Regions from separate parts of the Macrococcus bovicus genome, predicted to be linked through region 3. Evidence: riboswitches for the same ligand, from Rfam matches in the RefSeq annotation. Region 3 holds a riboswitch; each other region holds the start of a gene.

Region 1 (2,204 bases), 610 kb from region 3:
AAGTAAACCAGTCCTATTAATGCGAAAGGTAAGGTGAACAGACATTCAAGCAGAATGGTATAGATGGCATCGATTCGGATATTCTTTTTCAGGAGACCGTAAATTGCGAAAGAAGCAGCAAGCAGCACAGAAATATAAGGAAATACACCGAGCGATAACGTCATATAGAATACACCGGCCGCAGCAAGTGCGATAGCAAGCCATTCCACTTTAGTGAAACGTTCCTTCATGAAGAAAAGACCGAGCAGAATACTCATCAAAGGATTGATGTAATAACCAAGACTCGCCTGCATCACATGGTCATTCGAGACCGCCCAGATAAAGAGCCCCCAGTTCATAGCGATGACAACGGCCGCAATGAATAGACTGAGTGCCTGTTTCGGTTCGCCGAACAGGCTTTTTGTCTGAATCTTGAGTTCAGATGTCTTACCGAGAAAGAAGACGAGAAGTATCATAAAGACTAGGGACCAGATGATGCGATGCGCTAGAATTTCATAAGACTGGATACCGTCGATTAGTTTCCAGTATAAAGGTAGTACGCCCCACATGACATAACTGCCTGCAGCGTAGAGAATTCCTTTTTGTTCTTCAGACATAATTTCACCTCCTTGCTATCATACCAGAAGAAGTCTGGATGTTTTCTGAAAAAGTTTGTTAGTCAAGAAATTTTTGATTGGTCAGTTATTGACGAATGTCGATACAATTGCTATGATTTTAACAACTTAATAAAACTCTTATCAAGAGTGGTGGAGGGATGTGCCCGATGAAACCCGGCAACCAGTCAGTTTGACATGGTGCTAATTCACATAAAGCGATTGCTTTAGAAGATGAGAGAAAGCGGATACTTTCTCTATTTTTTATGGAGAAAGTATTTTTTTTATTAAAAAATTTGAGGAGGATTCTATGATGAAAAAAGGTTTAGGAATTTTAAGTGCATTCTTATTATCAGTGACGCTTACAGCATGCGGTTCAGCGGATGAAAAAGAGAACGATAAGAAAATCGTAGTCGCGGCATCACCTACCCCGCACGGAGAAGTGGTCAAACATGCAGCTGAGGCGATGAAGAAAAAAGGTTACGACGTTGAAGTTAAAATCGTCAATGATTACAAAGTGCCTAATAAATTACTCGATGAAGGTGATGTAGACGCCAACTTATTCCAGCATGTTCCATATCTTAATGCAGAAAAGAAGACCCATCATTATAAAATTGAGGAAGTCGGCAAAGTATTCACGACACCGATGGGAGTCTATAGTAAAAAATATAAGAATCTAGCTGAAATCCCGGACGGTGCAGAAATCTTTGTCTCCAGTAATCCGGCTGAAGAAGGCCGTTTCCTCTCTTTCTTCGTCAATGAAGGGGTCATCAAGCTGAAGGATGGCGTGAAGATAGAAGATGCCAAATTTACGGATATCGTTGAGAATAAGAAGAATCTTAAATTCAATAATAAGCAGAGTGCAGAATTTCTGCCGAAGACTTATAAGAACGGAGAAGGTGCGGCAGTCATTATGAACTCCAACTATGCAATCGATAATGGTATTATTCCTCATAAAGATGCGATTGCACTTGAGGATAAATCATCCCCGTTCGCGAACATCCTGGCTGTACAGGAAGGGCATAAGGATGATAAAAAGTTTCAGGAGCTGATTAAAGTCCTGCAGTCAGAAGATATGAAAGCTTATATTAACAAGGAATTCGGCAAAGATGTCGTCCCTTATGAGAAGTAAAAAGTGTAAGAGGTTACATCCATAACACCGACTGTCAAAGGTAGGTGTTATTTTTATGTAAATAGCGTGAACAGTGTATTTTTTATCCAGCAGAGGGTATAGCAGAGGGAATGACATTTGGGGAGGTTATATAATGAAAAGAGAGAATATTTCTTATTGGACTGAGTCGGCGAAAGTGACTGATTTTCCTGCACTGGAACAGGATATCAGAACTGAAGTGCTTGTCATCGGGGGAGGGATCGCAGGTATTCTTGCCGCTTACCGTTTAGCTGAAGCGGGTCAAGATGTCACGCTTGTTGAAGGCCGTAAACTGGTGCAGGAGACGACAGCTAATACAACGGCTAAGATTACTGCGCAGCATCACCTCATGTACCAGGAGATTCTGAAGTCTCAAGGAGAAGATAAAGCAAAAGCTTTTTATCAGTCGCAAGTGGATGGGATCAAGGCTATTGAAGATTTAGTTCAGAAACATGCTATAG
Region 2 (2,204 bases), 640 kb from region 3:
GCCTGCCGCTTCAGGGACAAGCACTTTAAACAGAATGTCGAATTTTGTTGAACCCATTGCTTCCGCTGCCTCTATCACCCCTTTATCAACCGAGATGATGTTATTCTCAACAACCCGGGCGATGGACAGTGAAGCCGCGAGCGTCATCGGGAAAATAGCTGCCCAGATGCCAATAGATGTGCCCACCAAGAAACGTGTAACAGGTATCAATGCAACCAGAAATATAATGAATGGAATCGGTCTGATGGTGTTGATCACAAAGTTTAACGCCATATTCACTGAACGATTCTCAAGGACATGGCCCCGTCCTGTTGCATAGAGCAATATCCCGAGCGGAATACCTATCATTGCTGCGAGCACCAATGTAATACCGACCATAATCAATGTATGAATGAGTTCCTGCAGAATAATCGGATAAAATTCAGATAAATCAGCTTGCAAAGCCATCAACCTCCTTGATTTCAATACCATATTGCTTCAGCTCCAGCAGGGCAAACTGGACCTTGTAATCTGAGCCGACCGCCTCTATCAGTAAATTACCGAATAAACGATCGGTCAACTCAGTTATACTGCCATACAAAATATTAAAATCGACTTCATACTTGCGGCCAATCTGGCTCAGCACGGGTTCCAGTATCTGCTGATGATTGAAGATGAATCGATATAACTTCCGTGAGGGTTCTACACCTTTTGGCACATGGTCATTCAGCACAGAATGGACAAAACGTTTCGTCGTCGGATGCACGGGATTCGTGAATAGGTCAAAGACTTTGTTCTGTTCTACAATACGCCCTTGTTCCATGACCGCCACTTCATCGCAGATTGTCTTGACGACTTCCATTTCGTGCGTAATGAGTACGATGGTGATGTTCAGTTCCTGATTGATACGTTTCAGAAGACGCAGGATTTCATCCGTTGTTTCGGGGTCCAGAGCAGACGTCGCTTCATCACAAAGCAGAATTTCCGGATTCGTTGCAAGCGCACGGGCGATACCGATACGTTGCTTCTGGCCACCTGACAGCTGAGCCGGATAATCATGTTTCTTATCTGACAAACCGACAAACTGAAGTAATTCATCGACGCGCTGATCCAGTTCTGCTTGTGAATACTTTTTGGTCAGCTTCAGTGGATATTTAATATTATCTGCGACTGTCTTTGCCTTAAAAAGGTTGAACTGCTGAAAAATCATGCCGATATTCTGCCGTCTTTTTCTGAGCAGCTGGGGTTTTAAGGTAGTGATGTTTTCACCATCTACTATGATGCGACCGCTCGTCGGTTTTTCGAGCTTGTTGATCAACCGGATCAGAGTGGACTTACCGGCGCCTGAATAACCCACAATGCCGAATATCTGTCCTCTCTCTATATTCAGTGTCACATCTTGCAGTGCCGTCACTGTTCCTTTCTTCGTCTGAAACTGTTTTGATACTTCATCAATTTCAATAATTGCCATGGTAGCCTCCTTAAAAATCAAAAAAAAGACCTTTTAGCCAGAAGCTAAAAAGTCTTAAACGTCCTTTTATCTGCCAAGCTAAGCTTGATGGAATTAGCACAGTGCTCATTTCTGAGTCCGCTGCTGAGATGTCATCGGGCCATATCCCTCGATCTCTCTTGATAAGTTTTATGAAGTTATACTCATAGTACATGGACATGAATAAAGTGTCAACTTCTTTTTTTAATTTTCGCAATCTTGAATCTATGATAAAATAAGTGACTATAATAGAGATAAGAAGTAGGTACTTATGACAGACAAACAAACGCTGATACAAGAACAGTTTTTAAAACTACTGGAACAACATCGTTTTCGTGAAATTACTATTAAAATGATCTGCGAAGAAGCGCATATCAACCGCTCCACTTTTTATACATACTATCTTGATAAATATGACTTGCTGGATAATATGATTGAACAGCATCTATCAGAACTCAACTTAATCGGCAGTCAGTTTGCAGAAGCCATAAAGACGGATTCTGATACTCTACGTACTTCATCACGCCTTTATTTGAATCATTTGTTCTCATATATCTATGAGAATCAGAGTTTTTTTCGTACATTGATGACAGTTCATCCGGCTCAGAACTTCACACAAAAATTTATGGGGGTTCTGAAGGAAAACTACATGCACATCATTATGGATCATCACCTTCAGGATCCTGAGCATTTTGTCAATTACACGTTAGGTGGCCAGTTTGGAATTATTTATTTC
Region 3 (2,204 bases):
GGCGCTTCATCGCTATATGGATGAACATAATCTGTCGCTTTTCAAGCAGAATATGGAAAAAGATCAACTGGTCAAAATCTACGGTAATTTTAAAACCGAAGATGTGGAAGAGAACTGGTTCAAAGATCTGAATAATGATAATTTCAATAAGTATGTGCTGCAGGAAACAATGCATGATGATGACTATTACTTATTTGTAGCAGAAAATCAGAACGCCCGGGACAAACGAATTATTCTGGCAGAGAACGGCATTTTTATGGATAAAGATCTCATGGCCTTTGCTTTAAATTTCCTGCTCTGGTATCTCATTTATTCATCGCTTATCTTCGGGCTGATATTGGCACTTGCCTATTATGTGAGCCGGAATTTTGCACGGCCGCTTATTCATTTTGTTGACTGGCTGAGTCAGTTGAGCAGAGGCATCTACCGCGTCCCTGATAATCATCATATCTATAGACGGGACCGCATGCGTAGAAAATACCGGATGTATACGTCTGTAGATGAATCCATCCGCGAATTGACAGAGAAGCTGGATAATGACCGGACTTACCAGAATCGCATTTCAACGCTCCGTGATGAATGGGTGTCAGGTATCACGCATGACTTTAAGACGCCGCTCAGTTCGATCTATGGCTACAGTAAACTCTTGAACAGTGATCTTGAAATCAGTTGCGAGGACCGTAAGAAGTTTGCTGAAATTATTGAAGACAAGGCGCTTTATATCGATTCGCTGTTAAAAGACCTGAATATGACCTACCAGCTGAAGAACCATCATCTTGAGTTTAATAAAGAAACGGTCAATGTAGGTGAATATATTCAGCAGTTTATTGATTCCTTCGATCATCCGAACCTGTATGCGGTCAACCGGCTGAACCAGACTGTTAAACTTGATAAAGAGCGGATGAATCGGGTGCTGATGAATATCGTGTCTAATGCCTTCACTTATAATGAGGATATCGAAGTGTGGATCAATTCATTCGCTGATGACCCTGACATTGTCATCGAAATCGGCGACAATGGTAAAGGTATCCCGCAAGAAGAGCTTCCTTATATTTTCAATCGTTATTATAGAGGGACCAATACGACTACTAATAACGAAGGTTCAGGTCTCGGCCTCGCCGTTGCTAAGCAGATTGTTGAAAATCATCAAGGACAGATCAGCGTCCATAGCTCAATAGCAGGAACAAAATTCCAGATCAGGCTGCCACGCGAATTAAATGATTGACGAAACAATCAGAAAATTATATAGTAATCATTAAATAATTCCATACTTATCAAGAAGGATCGAGGGATAGGCCCGATGACATCCAGCAACCTACCGTTTGGCAAGGTGCTAAGTCCTCCAGCATAGCTGACAGATAAGATTGCAGAGACATTCCTTATCGTGGAATGTCTCTTTTGTTAAGTGTACGGAAATAAAGGAGTCTTTTGATGGAACAATATGAAAAGCGTATTTTAGAATATATTAATCAGCATAAAGAAAGTATAATTGAACTGAGTCATGCAATACATGCAAGACCTGAACTCGGCAATGAAGAGTTCTTCGCATCAGCGGAATTATCCAATCTTCTTCAGGACAATGATTTTCAACTGGAACGGGATATTGCAGGTCATGCGACAGGTTTCATTGCGACATACAAGAGTGAAAAACCAGGTCCTACTATTGCTTTTCTCGCGGAATACGATGCATTGCCGGAACTCGGTCATGCATGTGGCCATAATATTATCGGGACAAGTAGTGTGCTTGCTGCCCTTAGTCTGCAGACAGTGATTGATGAGATAGGGGGTACTATCAAAGTATTCGGATCACCTGCAGAAGAAGGGGGCGTCAATGGTAGCGCGAAGGCAAGCTATGTCAAAGCGGGACTCTTTGACGATAGTGATGTCGCACTGATGATTCATCCGGGACATGAATCATACCGCACCGTCCCTACACTCGCAGTTGATGTCTTTGAAGTGGAATTCTTCGGTAAGAGTGCACATGCTTCTGAAAGTGCGTTCAACGGCATCAATGCGCTCGATATGATGATCAGTTTCTTCAACGGTATCGCTCAGCTGAGACAGCATATCAAACCACGTGATAAGGTTCATGGTGTTATTCTGGATGGCGGTGCAAGTGCGAACATCATCCCGGATTACACGAAAGCTCGGCTCTATACCCGGGCCTTATCACGCAAACAGCTGAATAGTCTGACTGATAAAGT
Region 4 (2,204 bases), 280 kb from region 3:
TTCGTGAAATATTGTGAGCCGATTCCGAAGACAGTAATTACTGACAGCAGAAATATTTCGAAGCTGCGGAGTGTTTTGTATTTAATAGAATTCAATTGTGTCAACCTTTCGTAGAAATTAGGAATATGGATAAAATAATGCCATCAAATTGGACTTGAAAGTATCAAGGTCAACATGGCGGAAATGCGTCTGATATTGATAGCTTCTTGTAGTCAACGCATTGAGCAGCATGTCTGTCTTGAACTGAGGTTGGTCATGTGAAGCGAAAATAGTCTCAAAATACTGATAGAGTGTCTTATAATAGTCTGTCTCTTTAAAGAGGGAGCGCATTTCGTGCTTTTCAATGCAAAGCAGAAGGTCTTCATTGTCGCGTTTGAATTCGAGCATCAATGTCAGCATCTCGCTTAATTGTTCGCGTTTATCCTTATCAGAAGATTGAATATGATCAAAAGATGTAAAGAGATGATCAAAGTCCTCCTCCAGTAAGCTGAAGCATAGCACGCCCTTATCCTTGAAATGACGATATAAGGTACCCGCACCAATCTGGAGTGTTTGCGCAATCTGGTTCATACTGACCTGTTCCACCCCATACATTTCAAAAAGTGCAGCGGCAGTTGTTTTTATGCTGTTATAGTTATCCTGTGCATCCTGTCTCATCATTAAGTCCTTTACTGGAAATTAAACGGAGAGTTTTCCGTTTACTTTCAAGATTATAATGCTTATCTTCAATTTGCACAACTGAAAATTAAAAAATAACAGCAGAATGCATGAGCCATTTGATCGATAAAGCGTCCAGTGCAGCTCGCACGAAATCTGTTTGACAACGTCACTGTTTAATACTATATTGATAACAATCATTTAAATATGTCTTATCCAGAGAGATGGAGGGAACTGGCCCTGTGAAATCTCAGCAGCAGGCTCATCTGAGAGTACTGTGCTAAATCCATCAAGCGACAGCTTGGCAGATAAGTGATTTTCTGACGTCATTGCTGCGAAGTAATGACGTTTTTTATTTCGATTGAAGAAGAAGGGGAGAGGAAATGCGTTCTAAATTACTTGATTCTATACCAGAAAGTTATTTTGGCAAGACGATGGGCAGAAAGCTCGATATCGGCAGCAAACCGCTTATCAACACAGCGGTCGGTATACCCGATCAGAAAGTTCCGGCAGAAGTACTCGAGACGATTCAGTCCGCAGTACAGGAGCCTGCGAATAATAAATATGGTGTTTTCCGTGGTAAGGAAGCGTTGAAAGAAGCCATCCAGAAATTCTATTTAGATACTTATGGGGTTGAGCTGGATAAAGATGAGGAGATCTGTATTCTTTACGGGACGAAAAACGGGCTGGTCAACTTGCCGCTTTGTGTGATTGAACCGGGTGAAGGCGTTCTGCTGCCGAACCCGGGTTACACTGATTATCTTGCTGGTGTGAAGCTGGCCCGTGGCACGGCCTATGAACTGCCGCTCCAGCCCGCCAACCATTACTGGCCGGACTTTGATGCCCTTGATTCTGCCGTATTAGCAGATACACGTCTCATCTACCTTAATTATCCGAGCAACCCGACAGGGGCAGTTGCGACTCGTGCAGGGTTCGATGCTGTCGTCCGGCGTTTCAGAGGGACGCAGACAAAGATTGTCCACGACTTCGCCTATGCGGCATTCGGCTTTGATGCTAAAAATCCGAGCATTCTGCAGTCGCCAGGCGCGAAGGACGTAGCAGTCGAGATTTATTCACTCTCCAAAGGTTTCAATATGTCAGGTGTACGGATAGGTTTTGCTGTCGGCAATAAAGATATCATCGGTGCCCTCAATTATTATCAGGATCATACACAAGTAGGGATGTGGGGGGTCGTTCAGGAAGCGGCGGTCAGTGCACTGAAATTAGGGGAACCTTTTTTAGAGACACAGAACGCGATTTTCAGAAAGCGTAGAGATCAAGTTACAGACTTTCTCACTGAGGCAGGCATCCCGTTTGAACCGATGCAGGGCGGCATCTTCCTGTGGCTTAGAATCCCGCCCGGCTATAAAAGTGAAGAATACGTCGATTATCTGCTGAAAACACAGTCCATCCTGACGACACCGGGGCTACCATTCGGTTCAAACGGTGATGATTATATTCGGATCTCACTTGCAATCAGTGACGAGGAGATAGAAGAGTTGCTCATCAGGCTCAAGGAAACAGCAGGCCTCTATCAATAACGGAGT

Evidence for each region. Region 3 has a riboswitch for S-adenosylmethionine ahead of QSV55_RS10235 (M20 family metallopeptidase). Riboswitches for the same ligand answer to the same signal wherever they lie in the genome.
Region 1: linked by a shared signal. The riboswitch ahead of QSV55_RS02500 (MetQ/NlpA family ABC transporter substrate-binding protein) and the one ahead of QSV55_RS10235 (M20 family metallopeptidase) in region 3 are both predicted to bind S-adenosylmethionine.
Region 2: linked by a shared signal. The riboswitch ahead of QSV55_RS02660 (methionine ABC transporter ATP-binding protein) and the one ahead of QSV55_RS10235 (M20 family metallopeptidase) in region 3 are both predicted to bind S-adenosylmethionine.
Region 4: linked by a shared signal. The riboswitch ahead of QSV55_RS00750 (aminotransferase class I/II-fold pyridoxal phosphate-dependent enzyme) and the one ahead of QSV55_RS10235 (M20 family metallopeptidase) in region 3 are both predicted to bind S-adenosylmethionine.

What each region holds. Positions count from the first base shown of each region.
Region 1 is NZ_CP128470.1:396,605-398,808, forward strand. It holds gene rarD (EamA family transporter RarD) at 1-599, opposite strand, end outside; SAM riboswitch class I at 732-834, shown strand; gene QSV55_RS02500 (MetQ/NlpA family ABC transporter substrate-binding protein) at 907-1,725, shown strand; gene QSV55_RS02505 (FAD-dependent oxidoreductase) at 1,859-2,204, shown strand, end outside.
Region 2 is NZ_CP128470.1:426,707-428,910, reverse strand. It holds gene QSV55_RS02665 (methionine ABC transporter permease) at 1-441, opposite strand, end outside; gene QSV55_RS02660 (methionine ABC transporter ATP-binding protein) at 431-1,444, opposite strand; SAM riboswitch class I at 1,514-1,618, opposite strand; gene QSV55_RS02655 (TetR/AcrR family transcriptional regulator) at 1,740-2,204, shown strand, end outside.
Region 3 is NZ_CP128470.1:1,871,118-1,873,321, reverse strand. It holds gene QSV55_RS10240 (sensor histidine kinase) at 1-1,225, shown strand, start outside; SAM riboswitch class I at 1,269-1,365, shown strand; gene QSV55_RS10235 (M20 family metallopeptidase) at 1,432-2,204, shown strand, end outside.
Region 4 is NZ_CP128470.1:66,178-68,381, forward strand. It holds gene QSV55_RS00740 (MFS transporter) at 1-95, opposite strand, end outside; gene QSV55_RS00745 (TetR/AcrR family transcriptional regulator) at 118-657, opposite strand; SAM riboswitch class I at 867-972, shown strand; gene QSV55_RS00750 (aminotransferase class I/II-fold pyridoxal phosphate-dependent enzyme) at 1,041-2,198, shown strand.